One region of the Mesorhizobium sp. 128a genome, then DNA from elsewhere that is predicted to be linked to it. Evidence: predicted binding sites of a transcription regulator. Region 1 holds the regulator's gene; each other region holds the start of a gene.
The links. Region 1 encodes PhoB, which activates phosphate uptake and scavenging genes when phosphate is short. Its sites were predicted from a motif close to TGTCATNNANCTGTCAT; they were not measured.
Positions count from the first base shown of each region.

Region 2: a site for PhoB is predicted at 2,472-2,488, ahead of ACWTU9_RS12570 (bifunctional 2',3'-cyclic-nucleotide 2'-phosphodiesterase/3'-nucleotidase). Genes of this name have one in related genera too.
Region 3: a site for PhoB is predicted at 1,745-1,761, ahead of phnC (phosphonate ABC transporter ATP-binding protein). Genes of this name have one in related genera too.

Region 1 covers NZ_JBSPKY010000002.1:226,325-231,489, forward strand. Annotated here, with positions in the region: gene ACWTU9_RS04750 (ROK family protein) at 1-1,132, shown strand, start outside; gene phoB (phosphate regulon transcriptional regulator PhoB) at 1,133-1,822, opposite strand; gene phoU (phosphate signaling complex protein PhoU) at 1,839-2,543, opposite strand; gene pstB (phosphate ABC transporter ATP-binding protein PstB) at 2,584-3,408, opposite strand; gene pstA (phosphate ABC transporter permease PstA) at 3,426-4,742, opposite strand; gene pstC (phosphate ABC transporter permease subunit PstC) at 4,739-5,165, opposite strand, start outside.
Region 2 covers NZ_JBSPKY010000006.1:49,722-54,886, forward strand. Annotated here, with positions in the region: gene ACWTU9_RS12555 (hypothetical protein) at 1-15, opposite strand, end outside; gene ACWTU9_RS12560 (5-formyltetrahydrofolate cyclo-ligase) at 197-859, opposite strand; gene ACWTU9_RS12565 (NAD(P)/FAD-dependent oxidoreductase) at 1,040-2,305, shown strand; gene ACWTU9_RS12570 (bifunctional 2',3'-cyclic-nucleotide 2'-phosphodiesterase/3'-nucleotidase) at 2,589-4,568, shown strand; gene ACWTU9_RS12575 (class I SAM-dependent methyltransferase) at 4,602-5,165, opposite strand, start outside.
Region 3 covers NZ_JBSPKY010000003.1:102,244-107,408, reverse strand. Annotated here, with positions in the region: gene phnL (phosphonate C-P lyase system protein PhnL) at 1-279, shown strand, start outside; gene ACWTU9_RS06785 (DapH/DapD/GlmU-related protein) at 276-893, shown strand; gene ACWTU9_RS06780 (DUF1868 domain-containing protein) at 982-1,692, shown strand; gene phnC (phosphonate ABC transporter ATP-binding protein) at 1,833-2,681, shown strand; gene phnD (phosphonate ABC transporter substrate-binding protein) at 2,772-3,680, shown strand; gene phnE (phosphonate ABC transporter, permease protein PhnE) at 3,739-4,695, shown strand; gene phnE (phosphonate ABC transporter, permease protein PhnE) at 4,696-5,165, shown strand, end outside.

The DNA.
Region 1 (5,165 bases):
CGGCCTCAGCCATTCGACTATATCGGCAATCTCGTCCGACCTGATTGCGGAAGGCATCCTGGCCGAGAGCAAGGCAGGCGAGACCGGAGCGCTGAAACGCGGCCGGCCGCAAGTCGGCCTGGGCCTCAATCCGGAAGCGGCGGCGGTGATGACCGTGGTGCTGTCGCTTAATTTCCTTTCCGTCACCGTCATCGACTATGCCGGCCAGGTGGTCGCCGAGGAGCAGCGCCGGCTGGATACGTTGACCATGCCGCGCGACGAGCTGATCGGCGAATGCACGGCAATCGTGCGGCGGCGGCTCGAGGATCCCGACCTCGATGTCCAGAGCATCGCCCGCATTGCCATGGGCATCCAGGGCATCACCGATTCGCAGGCGCGCGCCATGCTGTGGTCGCCGATCACCCCGCTGACCGACATTGCCTTCGCTGACATACTGGAAGCAGAATTCGGCATTCCGGCCACCATGGAAAACGATTGCAACATGATGGCAGTGGCGCTGCAATGGCGCCAGCCTGAGCGCTACCGCGACGATTTCATCGCCATCCTGCTGTCGCACGGCATCGGCATGGGGCTGGTGTTGAAGGGCGAACTGTTCACCGGCACGCATTCGTCGGGCGGCGAGTTCGGCCACATGATCCATCGGCCCGGCGGCGCGCTGTGCCGTTGCGGGCGGCGCGGCTGCGTCGAGGCTTATGCCGGCAACTATGCCATCTGGCGCAGCGCCAAAATGATGAGCGAGGACGCCGAACCGGTCGATGTCGGCGACGCCGACATGCGGGCGCTCGCCGCACGGGCCCGCGAGACCGATGGCCCGGAGCGGGAAGCCTACCGCAAGGCCGGCGAGGCGCTCGGCTTCGGCCTCGGCAGCCTGTTCGCGCTGATCGATCCGGCACCGGTCGCCATGGTCGGCGTCAGCGCCGCCGCCTTCGATCTGATCGAACCGGCATTGCGCGAAGCGATTGCCCAGACCGCCGGCGGCCAGCACTCGAAGTCAATCTCCTTCGACACCGAGCCCAACGAGCTGCCGCTGATCCGCGAAGGCTGCGCCATGCGCGCGCTGACCTTTGTCGACCAGGAGATTTTCGCGCCGGGCGTGCAGGCGCGAGCGGGCGCTGGAAAGAGCGTTGCCTGATCAGTCTTCCCTGATCGCATACCCCGCACCACGGATGGTGCGGATCACATCCGGCATGCGGCCATTGTTGACCGCCTTGCGCAAGCGCCCGACATGCACGTCGACCGTGCGCTCGTCGATATAGATCGTCTCGCCCCAGACATTGTCGAGCAACTGGCTGCGCGAGAACACACGGCCGGGATGGCGCATCATGAATTCGAGCAGCCGGAACTCGGTCGGCCCCAGCCGTATCTCGCTCTTCTTGCGGTAGACGCGGTGCGACTCGCGGTCGAGCACGATGTCGCCGACCTTGAGCACGCTGGACAGCACTTCGGGCTTGGCGCGGCGCAGCAGCGCCTTCACCCGCGCCATGAACTCCGGCGTCGAGAACGGCTTGACCAGATAATCGTCGGCACCGGTGGAAAGGCCGCGCACGCGGTCGCTCTCTTCGCCGCGCGCGGTCAGCATGATGATCGGCAGCCGCTCGGTCTCGGGCCGCATCCTGAGCCGGCGGCACAGCTCGATGCCGGACACCGCCGGCACCATCCAGTCGAGCACCAAGAGATCCGGCACGTTTTCCTGCAGCCGGATTTCGGCCTCGTCGCCGCGTGTAACCACCTCGACCTGGTAGCCTTCGGATTCGAGGTTGTAGCGGAGCAGCACGCCCAGCGGCTCCTCATCCTCCACGACCATGATGCGTGGCGCAATCATCAGCAGTTCACCTTTATCAGGGCGATGTGGCCATCGCCGTTTCGTCCTGCTTCGGGCGATTGGCGGGCAATTGCTGGCCGGTCAGCACATAATACGCATTTTCGGCGATGTTGGTGACATGATCGCCGATGCGCTCCAGGTTCTTGGCGCAGAACAGGAGATGCGTGCAGGCCGTGATGTTGCGCGGGTCTTCCATCATGTAGGTCAAGAGCTCGCGGAACACCGAGGTGTATTTGACGTCGATGCGCTCGTCCTCATTCCTGAGTTTCGCCAGCGCTGCAGCATCGGCGGCAGCATATTCCTCGACAACGCCCTGCACCTGGATCAGCACCAGTTGCGCCATCGCGTCGATGGAGTGCGACAGGTCGCGCGGCGTGACGCTGAGGCCGACGGTGCCGACGCGCTTGGCGATGTTTTTGGCAAGGTCGCCGATGCGCTCGAGGTCGCCGGCCATGCGGATCGAGCCGACCACGGCGCGCAGATCGTTGGCCACCGGCTGGCGTTTAGCGATCAGCGTGATGGCGCGGTCGTCGAGCTCGCGCTGGCGCGCGTCCATGATGGCGTCGTCGGAAACGACGCGCTGCGCCAGCGCATTGTCCGAAGTGAGCAGCGCCTTGGTCGAGCCGCTGACCATCGAGCCGGCCAGATCGCCCATGTCGCGGATCAGCTTGCTGATCTGCCCCAGCTCTTCATCGAAGGAGGCGACGGTATGTTCACCCATGATCCTGGTCCTCGTGCCTGAAATTCAACCGCTGGACGGCTCAGCCGAAGCGGCCGGTAATGTAGTCCTGGGTGCGCTTGTCGTCGGGGTTGGTGAACATCTTGTCGGTGGCGCCCTCCTCGACCAGGTAGCCGAGATGGAACATCGCCGTGCGCTGCGACACGCGCGCCGCCTGCTGCATCGAGTGGGTGACGATGACGATCGTGTAGTTCTGGCGCAGTTCGTCGATCAGCTCCTCGACGCGGGCGGTGGCGATCGGGTCGAGCGCCGAGCAGGGCTCATCCATCAGGATCACTTCCGGCGACACGGCGATGGCGCGCGCGATGCACAGACGCTGCTGCTGACCGCCGGACAGGCCGGTGCCGGGCTCCTGCAGGCGGTCCTTGACCTCGTTCCAGATCGCCGCCTTCTTCAGGCTGGATTCGACGATCTGGTCCATGTCGGACTTGCGCTTGGCCAGCCCATGGATGCGCGGGCCGTAGGCAACGTTCTCGTAGATCGACTTCGGGAACGGATTGGGCTTCTGGAACACCATGCCGACACGGGCGCGCAGTTCGACGACGTCGATGCTCTTGTCGTAGATGTCGTCTTCGTCCAGCGTGATCTTGCCCGTCACCCGCGCCGAATCGATGGTGTCGTTCATGCGGTTGAGGCAGCGCAGGAAGGTCGACTTGCCGCAGCCGGACGGGCCGATCAGCGCCGTCACCTGGTTCTGTCGGACGTCGAGGTTGACATCGAACAGCGCCTGCTTCTCGCCGTAGAACACGCCGACCTTGTCGCCGCGCATCTTGATGACTTCGTTCGACTTGGCGTTCATTTTGTCGCCCACTGCGTTTTCAAGGGACTGTTCGGTCATGATGTTCATACCAAATTGCCTTTTTTCTACCAGCGCCGCTCGAACCGGCGCCGAAGCACGATCGCGGTGATGTTCATGGCCATGAGGAAGACGAGCAGGATGATGATGGCGCCGGACATGCGCTCGACAAAAGCGCGTTCGGCCTCGTTTGCCCACATGTAGATCTGCACCGGCAGCGCGGTCGCCGGATCGAAAGGCGTCTTCGGATAGTCGGCCACGAAGGCGACCATGCCGATCAGAAGCAGCGGCGCTGTCTCGCCGAGCGCACGCGCCAGCCCGATAATGGTGCCGGTGAGGATGCCGGGAGCGGCAAGCGGCAGTATGTGCTGGAACACCATCTGCATCTTCGAGGCGCCAAGGCCAAGCGCTGCCGAGCGGATCGACGGGGGCACCGCTGCAAGGGCGGCGCGCGTCGCGATGATGATGGTCGGCAGCGTCATCAGGGTCAGCACCAGGCCGCCGACGAAGGCGGCCGAGCGCGGCATGCCGAGGAAGTTGATGAACACCGCGAGGCCAAGCAGGCCGAAGACGATCGACGGCACCGCCGCCAGATTGTTGATGTTGACTTCGATCAGGTCGGTGAAGCGGTTCTTCTTGGCGAATTCCTCGAGATAGATCGAGGCGGCGACGCCGATCGGCAGTGCCAGGAGAAGCACGATCACCATCATGTAGAACGAGCCGATGATCGCCACGCCCATGCCCGACGTCTCAGGCCGGCTGGAGGCGCCATAGGTGAACAGGCCGGTGTTGAAATGTTCGGCCATCGCGCCGTCGGTCTTGAGCTTGTTCATCCATTCGATCTGCTGGTCGGAGACCTTGCGGCGCGCCTCCTCGACGCCGAGATCGATCTGGCCCTTGAATGCCGAGTCGAGATTGGCGGCCGCCAGGATATTGACGTCGCGCGTCGTGCCGATCACTGACGGATCGGCCATGACGATGTCGCGCAGCTGGACGCGGGCGCCTTCCGACAGGAAGCCCTTGAGCTTCAGCATCATCGGCTTGTTGGCCGGATCGATGCCGAGCTTGGCGACCAGCGCGTTGTCGGCAAGCTTGGGATAGTTCGCCTTGATCAGCACGCTCGGATCGGTGGCGCGCTTGTTCGACGGGTCGATGACCTTCTCGTCGAAAGTGATCGGCAGCGTCACCGTCGTCTGCCAGAAGGCCGTATAGCCTTTCGAGACGATGGTGATCAGCATGATGGCCAGGAAAGCCAGGCCGACCGAGATCGCAATCATACCGTAGATGCGGAACCGGCGTTCGGCGGCATAGCGCGCCTTCAGCCCGATATCGCGGCGCGGACGCGCAACAGTGCCCGCCATCGTGTCCAGGGGAATGTCGGTCATTCGTACTGCTCCCGGTACTTGCGCACGATGTAGAGGGCGACGATGTTCATCACCAGCGTCAGTGCGAACAGCGTCAGGCCGAGCGCGAAAGCGACCAGCGTCTGCGGCGAGTTGAACTCGAGGTCGCCGGTCAACTGGTTGACGATCTTGACGGTGATGGTCGTCATCGCCTCGAATGGATTGGCGGTGAGATTGGCGGCAACGCCGGCCGCCAGCACGACAATCATCGTCTCGCCGATGGCGCGCGACGCCGTCAAAAGGATGGCGCCGACAATGCCCGGAAGTGCGGCCGGCAGGATCACCCGCTTGATCGTCTCGGAGCGCGTCGCGCCGAGGCCGAGCGAGCCGTCACGCATGGCGCGCGGCACCGCGGTGATGATGTCGTCGGACAGCGAGGACACGACCGGGATCAGCATCACGCCC
Region 2 (5,165 bases), on a different contig from region 1:
AGTTCGTCCGATCATCGCGTCATCCGTTGTGAAGCAGCCAATCCAAAGAGTGACGGGACACTGTTGGATCCGCCCAGAGCGCCTGTCGAAACAGTGCTTCGCAGCGTGGTCTTCTGGAAGATTATATTATCGACCAAGTCGGATTTTTGTCACAGCGAAACAGAAATCCAGCCGGGGTTCATTTCCCAACAGGCTCTTAGGCCTCAGTCACCAGCCGATCCATCGGGATATCATGCGGTTGCGGGTAGATGGTGGTGATCCGCTGCAGCTCGTAGCCGACGCCGATGACCAATGGCTTGAACGGCATCGCGGCCAGCGTGCGGTCGAAAAAGCCGCCGCCATAGCCCAGGCGGTAGTTATTGGGATCGATGCCGACGATCGGCGAAATGACAATGTCGGGCAGCACCGGATCGCCTTTGGCGGGGATCGGGATGTTCCAGACGCCCTTTTCCAGCCGGTCGCCAGGGACGTAGGCGCGGAAGATCAGCGGCTGGGTCTTCTCGATGACGATGGGCAGGGCCGTGCGGCCACCGCGCTCGTTGATCGACGCCATCCATGACCGCAGGTCCGGCTCGCCACGAAACGGCCAATAGAGGCTGACCATACGGCCGGCGATATCGCCGATCACCGCGTCCAGGCCGTTGGCAATACGCTGCGACATGGTTGTGCGCGCATCGGCCGAAACCGCCAGTCGCGCCGTGATCAGCCGTTCGCGCTCGACCTTGCGCCAGCGCCTGACGTCGGTCCAGTCGGATAGCGGCACGCGAAATTCCGGGTCGAGTTCGTGCATGAAACAAGGCGGCGAGGCGTATAGCGCCGGGCCGTCGTGATCTTTGGCGTCGTCATCGTCGTTGGCCATGCCTCACTCCCGTGGTCCTGCGGTGTGAAGCTATACCCGTCTGAACCTGACAACGTAGGCATTCACGACATTGGAAGGCGAGTCTGGGGCAGCCTTGATGCATGGCTGTCCTGCGCCCCACGACATTGTTGCGGTGCACAAGAATCACTAAATACGGACGGTGAAAACGAGATGAGTGCGATGAACGAAACAAGCCATCATATCGTTGTCGTCGGTGCGGGATTCGGCGGTCTCGAACTCACCCGCTCACTGGCCGGTGCACCCGTGCGCATCACCATGATCGACAAGCGCAACCACCACCTTTTCCAGCCGCTGCTCTACCAGGTGGCGACCACATCGCTCGCAACCTCCGAGGTTGCTTGGCCGATCCGCCATCTCTTGCGCAATCGCAAGGATGTGACGACCCTTCTGGGCAACGTCATCGGCGTCGACCGTGCCGGCAAACGTGTAATGCTCGAGGACGGCAGTTCGATCGCCTACGACACTCTGGTGCTCGCCACCGGCGCCCGCCACGCCTATTTCGGCCATGACGAATGGGAGCCCTTTGCGCCTGGGCTGAAGACGCTTGAGGACGCCACCACCGTTCGCCGCCGCGTCCTGCTTGCCTTCGAGCAGGCCGAGCGAGAGACCGATCCGGCCACGCGCCAGGCGTTGCTGACGCTGGTCATCGTCGGCGGCGGCCCGACCGGGGTGGAGCTTGCCGGCACCATTGTCGAACTCGCGCATGAGACGCTGCGGGGCGAATTCCGCAACATCGACACGCGTGAGGCGCGCGTGGTGCTGGTCGAGGCCGGCGACCGGATCCTGGCCAATTTCGCGCCGGAACTGTCAGACTATGCCCGCAAGGCTCTGGAACGGCTGGGCGTAACGGTCGAACTCGGCCGCGCCGTTACGCGCCTCGATGCCGAAGGCGTTGTCTTTGGCGAGACGCATCTTCCGGCAAGGACGATCCTGTGGGCCGCTGGCGTCGCCGCTTCGCCCGCAGGAGAGTGGCTGGGAGCGCCGGTCGACCGGGTGGGCAGGGTGATGGTCGAGCCCGATCTTACCGTGCCGAACAATCCGGAGGTCTTCGTCATCGGCGACACTGCGCATGTGTTGCGGCCGGACGGCAAGCCGGTACCCGGCGTGGCGCCTTCCGCCAAGCAGGAAGGCAAGCATGTCGCGGCAACGATCAAAGCGCGGCTGGCCGGTGATAGCGCGTCGCGCCCTTTCCGCTACAAACATGCCGGCGACCTGGCGACGATCGGCAAATGGGCAGCCGCGATCGATTTCGGCTGGATCAAGCTGACCGGCTGGCTCGCCTGGTGGCTGTGGGGCGTGGCGCATATCTACTTCCTGATCGGCTTCCGCAACCGACTGTCGGTATCGCTTAGCTGGCTATGGATCTATTTCACCGGCCAGCGCAGCGCGCGGCTGATTACCCAGGGCGATGACGACAAGGGCTGAGAGCCCGTTTGGAAATTCTACTCCGGCGGCCATCTGGAGGCGTTTTCTGCGCTTCCGTTGCTCACGGACTTATGTCCGCTCCGCTACGGTTCTCGAAAACAACACCATATGACTCGCCGGAGCGAATTTCGAAACGGCCTCTGACGCCTTGCCTCCGGCCAAAGCAATTCATCCAGGCGTCACCTTTTGCTGATCGACTGACTTCACGGTGGACATGGCCGGGTTTCGGCGCGAAGCTTTCGCTCGGGGCTGGGATCTTGTCACGTCACTGGGAAGGAAACCAATGTCGCATCTCACCCACCCCGTCTCTCGTCGCGGTTTTCTTGCCGGTGCGGCCGCCAGCGGGGCGCTGATCATGCTGCATCCGTTCTCCGCCCGCGCTGAGGCCAATCAGGCGCATCTGAGGATCATGGAGACGACAGACATCCATGTGAATGTGCTGCCTTACGATTACTACGCCGACAAAGCGAACGACACGATGGGCCTGTCGCGGACGGCCTCGCTGATCGCGGCAGTGCGCAAGGAAGCCAGCAATGCGATGCTGATCGACAATGGCGACCTTTTGCAGGGCAACCCGATGGGCGACTACATCGCCTATGAGAAGGGGCTCAAGGACGGAGACCTGCATCCGATCGTGAAGGGCATGAACCTGCTCGGATATGAATGCTCGACGCTCGGCAATCACGAGTTCAATTACGGCCTGTCGTTCCTCGACAAGGTGCTGGCCGGGGCCAATTTTCCGTTCGTCTGCGCCAATCTGATCCGCGGCACCGAACTCGCCACCAACCCGCGCGACGACAAGCTCTATCTCAAGCCCTATGTCATCCTGGACAAGAAGATCAAGGACGGGTCGGGCGCCGAGCAGCCGATCAAGATCGGTATCATCGGCTTCGTGCCGCCGCAGATCATGGTCTGGGACCTGAAGAATCTGGAAGGCAATGTCCGGACGCGCGACATCGTCGAGGCGGCCAAGGCCTGGGTGCCGCAGATCAAGGAAGAGGGCGCCGACATCGTCATTGCGCTCTCGCATTCCGGCATCGACGTCAAGCAGGGCACCGGAATGGAGAACGCCTCGTTCTTCGTTGCCGGCGTCGACGGCATCGACGCGGTGTTCACCGGCCACCAGCATCTGGTCTTCCCCGGCAAGAAGGATTTTCAGGCGCTCGACGGTGTCGACACCGAAAAGGGCACGCTGCAAGGCAAGCCGGCGGTGATGGGCGGCTTCTGGGGATCGCATATGGGCCTGATCGACCTGCTTCTGGAACGCGACGGATCGAAATGGCGCGTGGTCTCGGCGACCTCGGAAGCACGGCCGATTTACGAGCGCGTCGACAAGGCGAACAAGCCGACTGTTGCCGACGACCAGCGCATCGTCGATGCGTTGAAGGCCGACCATGAGGCGACACTTGCCTATGTTCGCCGTCCGGTCGGCAAAACGTCGGCGCCGCTCTATTCCTATTTCGCGCTGGTGGCAGACGATCCGTCGGTGCAGATCGTCAATCAGGCGCAGAGCTGGTATCTCAAGGACATCTTGAAGAGCACGCGGTGGAAGGACGTGCCGCTCCTGTCGGCGGCAGCACCCTTCAAGGCCGGCGGGCGCAACGGCGCCGACTATTACACCGACGTGCCGGTTGGCGACATCGCCATCAAGAACGTCGCTGATCTCTATCTCTATCCCAATACGGTGCGCGCCGTCGAAATCACCGGGGCGCAGGTTAAGGAATGGCTTGAAATGTCAGCCGGCATCTTCAAGAAAATCGAACCGGGCAAGGCCGACCAGGCGCTGATCGACACCGAATTCCCGTCCTACAATTTCGATGTGATCGACGGTGTCAGCTACAGGATAGACCTGTCGCAGCCGCCGAAATACGATGCCAAGGGTGGCGTCGCCAATGCCGGCTCCAGCCGCATCGTCGACCTCAGCTTCGATGGCAAGCCTATTGATCCCTCAGCGAAATTCGTCGTCGCCACCAACAATTACCGTGCCGGCGGCGGTGGCAATTTTCCTGACATCAACGCCTCCAAGATCATCTACGAGGCGCCGGACACCAACCGCGACGTGATCGTGCGTTACGTCGTCAGCGAGGGCACGATCAATCCGTCGGCCGATGACAATTGGTCGTTCACGCCGCTGCCAGGAGCCAGCGTCGTGTTCGAAACCGGACCCAGGGCGAAGGATTTTGTCGCGGGGGTGAAGTCCCTCAAGATCGAGCCCCTTGGCGAGGGTGAAGCCGGGTTTGCGAAGTATCGCATCCTGCTTTGAAAAAGGAGCGGGCAAACGCCCGCCCAATTGCCTCTACGCCTTGTAGACCACCTGGCGCACGTCGATGTAGCTGGCGCGGAAGCCGGCTTCGCAATAGTGGAGGTAAAACTCCCAGAGCTTCTTGAAGCGGTCGTCGAAGCCGAGCGGGACGATCTTTTCCCACGACTGCCAGAAGCGGTTGCGCCATTCGGCAAGCGTGCGGGCATAGTCGTCCGGAAAGACGCGCTCGCGCAGATGGGCAAGGCCATGGTCGCTGCCCAGCGACTTGAGGATCGACGGCGTCGGCAGCATCCCGCCCGGGAAGACGTAGCGCTGGATGAAATCCGGCCGCGCGCGATAGGTGTCGTAGGCGGCCTCGTTGATGGTGATGATCTGCAGGCCGGCGGTGCCTCCGGGCCTCAGGCACGCCTTCATCTTGCCGAAGAACACCGGCCAGTATTTCTCGCCGACCGCCTCGAACATCTCGATCGACGCAATGCGGTCGTAAGTGCCTGTTTCGTCTCGGTAATCCTGGAGCTTGATGTCGACCTTGTCAGACAGTCCGGCCTTCTGGATGCGCTCCTTGGCGAAGTCGTGCTGTTCGCGGCTGATGGTCAG
Region 3 (5,165 bases), on a different contig from region 1:
AAACTCTGGGCGCTGCCGCCGGCGACCTTCTCCGGCGGCGAGCAGCAGCGCGTCAACATCGCGCGCGGCTTCATCACCGAGCACCCGATCCTGCTGCTCGACGAGCCGACCGCATCGCTCGATGCCACCAACCGCGACGTGGTGATCGAACTCATCGCCACCAAGAAGGCGGCTGATGTCGCCCTGCTCGGCATCTTCCATGACCACGATGTGCGCGAGGCGGTTGCCGACCGCATCATCGACGTCACCGCTTTCGCTCCGGGAAAAATCGCGGCATGACGAGAAAACTGTCGGAAACGCCGCTGATCCATCCGACGGCGGAGGTCGAGAATTCGACGCTCGGCCGCTGGACCGAGATCGCCGACCGCAGCCGGGTCTCGGAGAGCATTCTCGGCGACTATTCCTACATGATGCAGGATTGCGCCGTCTGGTGCGCAACCATCGGCAAGTTCTCCAACATCGCAGCCGCCGTGCGCATCAACGCCACCAACCACCCGACATGGCGGCCGACGCTGCATCACTTCACCTACCGCGCCTCCGACTATTGGGACGACGCCGAGCACGAGAGCGAATTCTTCGCCCAGCGCCGCGCCAAGCGCGTCACCATCGGCCACGACACCTGGCTCGGCCACGGCTCGACCATCCTGCCCGGCGTCACCGTCGGCGATGGCGCCGCGGTCGGCGCCGGCGCGGTCGTGTCGAAGGATGTCGCGCCCTACACCATCGTCGGTGGCGTGCCTGCAAAACCGATCCGCGAGCGCTTCGACCGCCGAACCGCGGAACGCTATCAGACGCTTGCCTGGTGGGATTGGGACCACGCAAGACTGCGCGCCGCGCTTGACGATTTCCGCGAGCTCGAGGCGGAAGCCTTCCTGGACAAGTACGGCGCGTAGCCCATCACATTGTCGTCATAAGACCAGCCCGATTCACATCTCTGACACAGGAGTCGGACAGGAGGCGGTGTTCCCTTTGGAGATCGCAATGCCCCAAACTATCAGACCCTCGCTCGCCGGCTATTTCGAAGGAACCAACCCCAAACCACCGGTGCATCTCGGCACCCGCTACGACACGTCAGGCAATTTCCTGCCCGAACCCGGCAACACGGTCGTCAGCCATCTCGTGAACGGCTCACCGTCCGAAGCGGTGGTCATCGAGGTGCGCGAGCGCATGCTTGCCATGCCCGACGCCGATCGCCTCGCCTTCACGCCCATATCCAGCCTTCACATGACCCTGTTCCAGGGCATCATCGAATACCGCCGCCGGCTGCCCTACTGGCCGCAGGATGTGCCGCTCGACACCAGCATCGACGACATGACCAGCCTCTATCTGGAACGCCTGAAGGGCTTCGAGGGCCTCGCCCCGTTCAACATAAAAGTGATCGAGGTCGTGCCGACAGGTCTCACCGTAGCCGGTGCGACCGATGACGACGTGCGCGCCATGAGCGCATGGCGCGACGCGCTGTCGGTGCCGTTCGGCTATCGCCATCCCGATCACGACAGCTATGCCTTCCACATCACCTTTGCCTACCAGATCCGCCGTCTTGCCGACGACAGGGCGGCCGCATGGCAGGATCTGTTCGCAGACTGTCTCGCTCGGTTCTCCCGGCAGGCCCCGGTGATCGAACTCAAGGCCCCGGCATTCTGCAGCTTCAGGGACATGAAGCATTTCGAGGAGCTGCTGGTGCTGGGCTGACCATTGCGCACCAGTCACCCGTCGCCGACGGGCCTGTGGGTGGTAACAAAACTGACATCAATCCGACACCGCAGGTTCATGCGGCTGCGCTAGCGAGGGTTAACAGACCTTCAAACTGCGACTGGACTGGAAGCTACGCCATGTCAGCAACCCTCGAAATCCGCGGCGTCTCCCGCCGATTTGGCAAGAACACCGCCGTCAGCGCTATCGACCTGTCGATCCCGCAGGGCCAGATGGTCGGCATCATCGGCCGTTCCGGCGCCGGCAAGTCCACCCTTCTTCGCATGATCAACCGTCTCATCGACCCCAGCCAGGGGTCGATTTTTTTTGACGGCGCCGACGTTTCCCGGCTGCGCGGCTCGCCGCTTCGGCGCTGGCAGCGCGACTGCGCCATGATCTTCCAGCAGTTCAATCTTGTGCCGCGCCTCGATGTGCTGACCAATGTTCTGCTCGGCCGGCTCAACCATCGCTCGACCTTCTCCAACCTGCTCGGCATGTTCACCCGCGCCGAATGCGCCGAGGCGATCGCAGCGCTTGAACGCCTCGACATTGCCCGCACCGCATTGCAGCCGGCCGGCACGCTGTCCGGCGGCCAGCAGCAGCGCGTCGCCATTGCCCGCGCCATGATGCAGCAGCCCAAGGTGCTGCTCGCCGACGAGCCGATCGCTTCGCTCGACCCGCTCAACGCCAAGGTCGTGATGGACTCTTTGCAGGACATCAATCTGCGCGAAGGCATCACCGTCGTCACCAATCTGCACACGCTGGACACCGCCCGCACCTATTGCAACCGCATCATCGGCATGGCCGCCGGCAAGGTCGTCTTCGACGGCCCGCCGGAGGAACTCAACCGCGAGGCGGTGCGCCAGGTCTACGGCGCCGACAGCAATGGCGCCGAAATCTCCGAGGCGATCACCTCGACCAGCATCGCCTACAAGCAAAAGATCGAAGCATCCGCCAGCCCGCTCGAACCCGCATTCCCGGGCTACTGAGCGGCTGGGATCGCCAGCCCGCGTCAAGGGCATCTGTCAAGATCAAGAACGCTGCCGGCGCGGGGCCGGAACTTACAGGAGAGATATCAAATGTTCAGGAAGATGGTTCTCAGCGCCGTTTCGGTGCTCGCCATGGCAACCAGTGCCGCTCATGCCGCCGACATGAAGGAATTCCGCGTCGGCATCCTTGGCGGCGAAAACGAAACCGACCGGCTGCGCAACTACCAGTGCCTGGCCGACCATTTGAAGACCGAATTCGGCTTTGAAAAAGTGTCGCTGTTCCCGGCCGCCGACTATGACGGCGTCATCCAGGGCCTGCTCGGCGGCACGCTCGATTTCGCCGAGCTCGGCGCTTCCGGCTACGCCAGCGTTTATATCAAGGACCCGAAGGCGGTCACCCCGATCCTCACCACCCAGCAGACCGACGGTGCCACCGGCTATTATTCGGTCGGCCTGGCGCTCAAATCTTCCGGCATCACCGACATCAAGTCGGCCAAGGGCAAGAAGCTCGGCTACGCCGATCCGGATTCGACCTCGGGCTATCTGATCCCGCTGACCCAGATCCCGAAGGACACCGGCGCCTCGAACGAGGCCTTCTTCGCTTCGACCCAGTTCAATGGCGGCCATGAGAACAACATTCTCGCCGTCCGCGACGGCAAGGTCGACGTGGCGGTGGACGATTCCTCGGGCATCGGCGACTTCAAGAATGGCTACACCTCCGGCACCTTCCACAAGGAAGTCGCCAAGGGCGCCGTCGACCCCAACGACTTCGTCGAAGTCTGGCGCTCGGGCCTGATCCCGAACGGCCCGCTGGTCGTGCGCACCGCGCTCGGCGACGACATGACCGCCAAGCTCACCGCTTTCTTCACCGACCTGCCGAAGAAGGACAAGGCCTGCTTCGAGGGCGTCGAAGGCGGCGACTTCACCGGCTACGTTCCGGTCAAGCCGGACTTCTACAGCGTCATCGTCGAAGCCCGCAAAGCTGCCATCGGCGGCTGACGGCAAAATCGAAAAGGGCGGCGTTGCCAAGCGCCGCCCTTTTTGCATGTCCACGATCATGACCATCTCAGCCACAATCCGCTCTGACACGAACCTGCAGCTTGCCTCCTCCTGGCAGCGCCAGACGTCGTTGCGGCGTCTTTACACGGCGCTCGGCGTCGGCCTGCTGCTGGCCGCGGTGTTCGGGTCGATGTGGTTTGCCGACGAGGCCAATGCCGGCCACTTTTTCGACCGGCTACCGCATATCCTCGATTTCCTGAGCTGGCTGATCCCCAAGGACTGGAACGACGTCTGGCGGGCGCTGTTCGACGTCGCCTCGCCGCATGACACCGGCACCCAGGAATTCAATTTCCCGCTCGGCCGTGTCTATATCTGGGGCGGGTTCTACATCCCTGAATATTTCGAGCTCATGCTCACCACGGTGAACGTGGCGCTGGTCTCGACCTTCATCGGCTTCATCTTCGCCGTGCCGTTCTCCTTCATCGCCGCGCGCAATCTGACGCCGCACCCGGTGCTGAGGCTTGTCGTCAAGCGATTCATGGAATTGCTGCGCGCCTTTCCCGAGATCGTCATTGCCGGCCTGTTCGCGGCCATCGTTTCGACCGGTCCGATCGCCGCCATCATCGCCATCGGCCTGCACTCGATCGGCGCGCTGGGCAAACTGTTCTACGAGATCAACGAGAACATCGACATGCGTGCCGAGGAAGGTTTGAGGGCGGTCGGCGGCAACTGGTTCGAGCGGGTGCGCTTCGCCGACCTGCCACAGGTACTGCCCAATTTCATGTCCTACACACTGCTGCGCGTCGAGATCAACGTGCGCGCGTCGACCATCATCGGCGCCGTCGGCGGCGGCGGCATCGGCGAGGAATTGAAGCTCTCGATCTCGCGCGGCTTCGGCGCCAAGACGTTGGCGCTGGTGCTGCTTCTGTTCACGACGATCTTCATCGTCGACCAGTTCTCCGCCTGGCTGCGCCGCAAGCTTGTCGGCGAGCAGGCTTTTTTGATGAGCGCCTAGATGACCGCCTTGACAGCCGATCAGGTCCAGTCGATCGAGGAACGCTATCCCCACGTGTTCCGGCGGCCGGCGTACAAGCGCTTTGGGCCGCTGCTCCTGTTCGCCGGGATCGTGCTCTACCTCGGCTACGCCTTGTGGTTCTTCAACCTGCCGCAAGTGATGCGGGACTCACATTGGGAGCGCTTGCCGCTCTTCCTGTCGCAGTGGATCAGCTACGACCTGCAGCCGGAATTCCGCCTCGACCAGCCCGAGATCACGCCGAGATATCCGCGCTTTTCAGCACTCGGCGACAATCCCAATCCCGACTGGGTCGTCAAGAATGCCGACGGCACTTTCACCGTCCTGATCGACGGCCCCGGCAAATCCGTCACCTTCGACAAGACCAAGGCGACGATCGTCGCCAATGGCGAGACGGTGCCCATCGCACTGACCAGCGGCAAGCCGGTGATATCAGGCCCGGTGCCGGACTG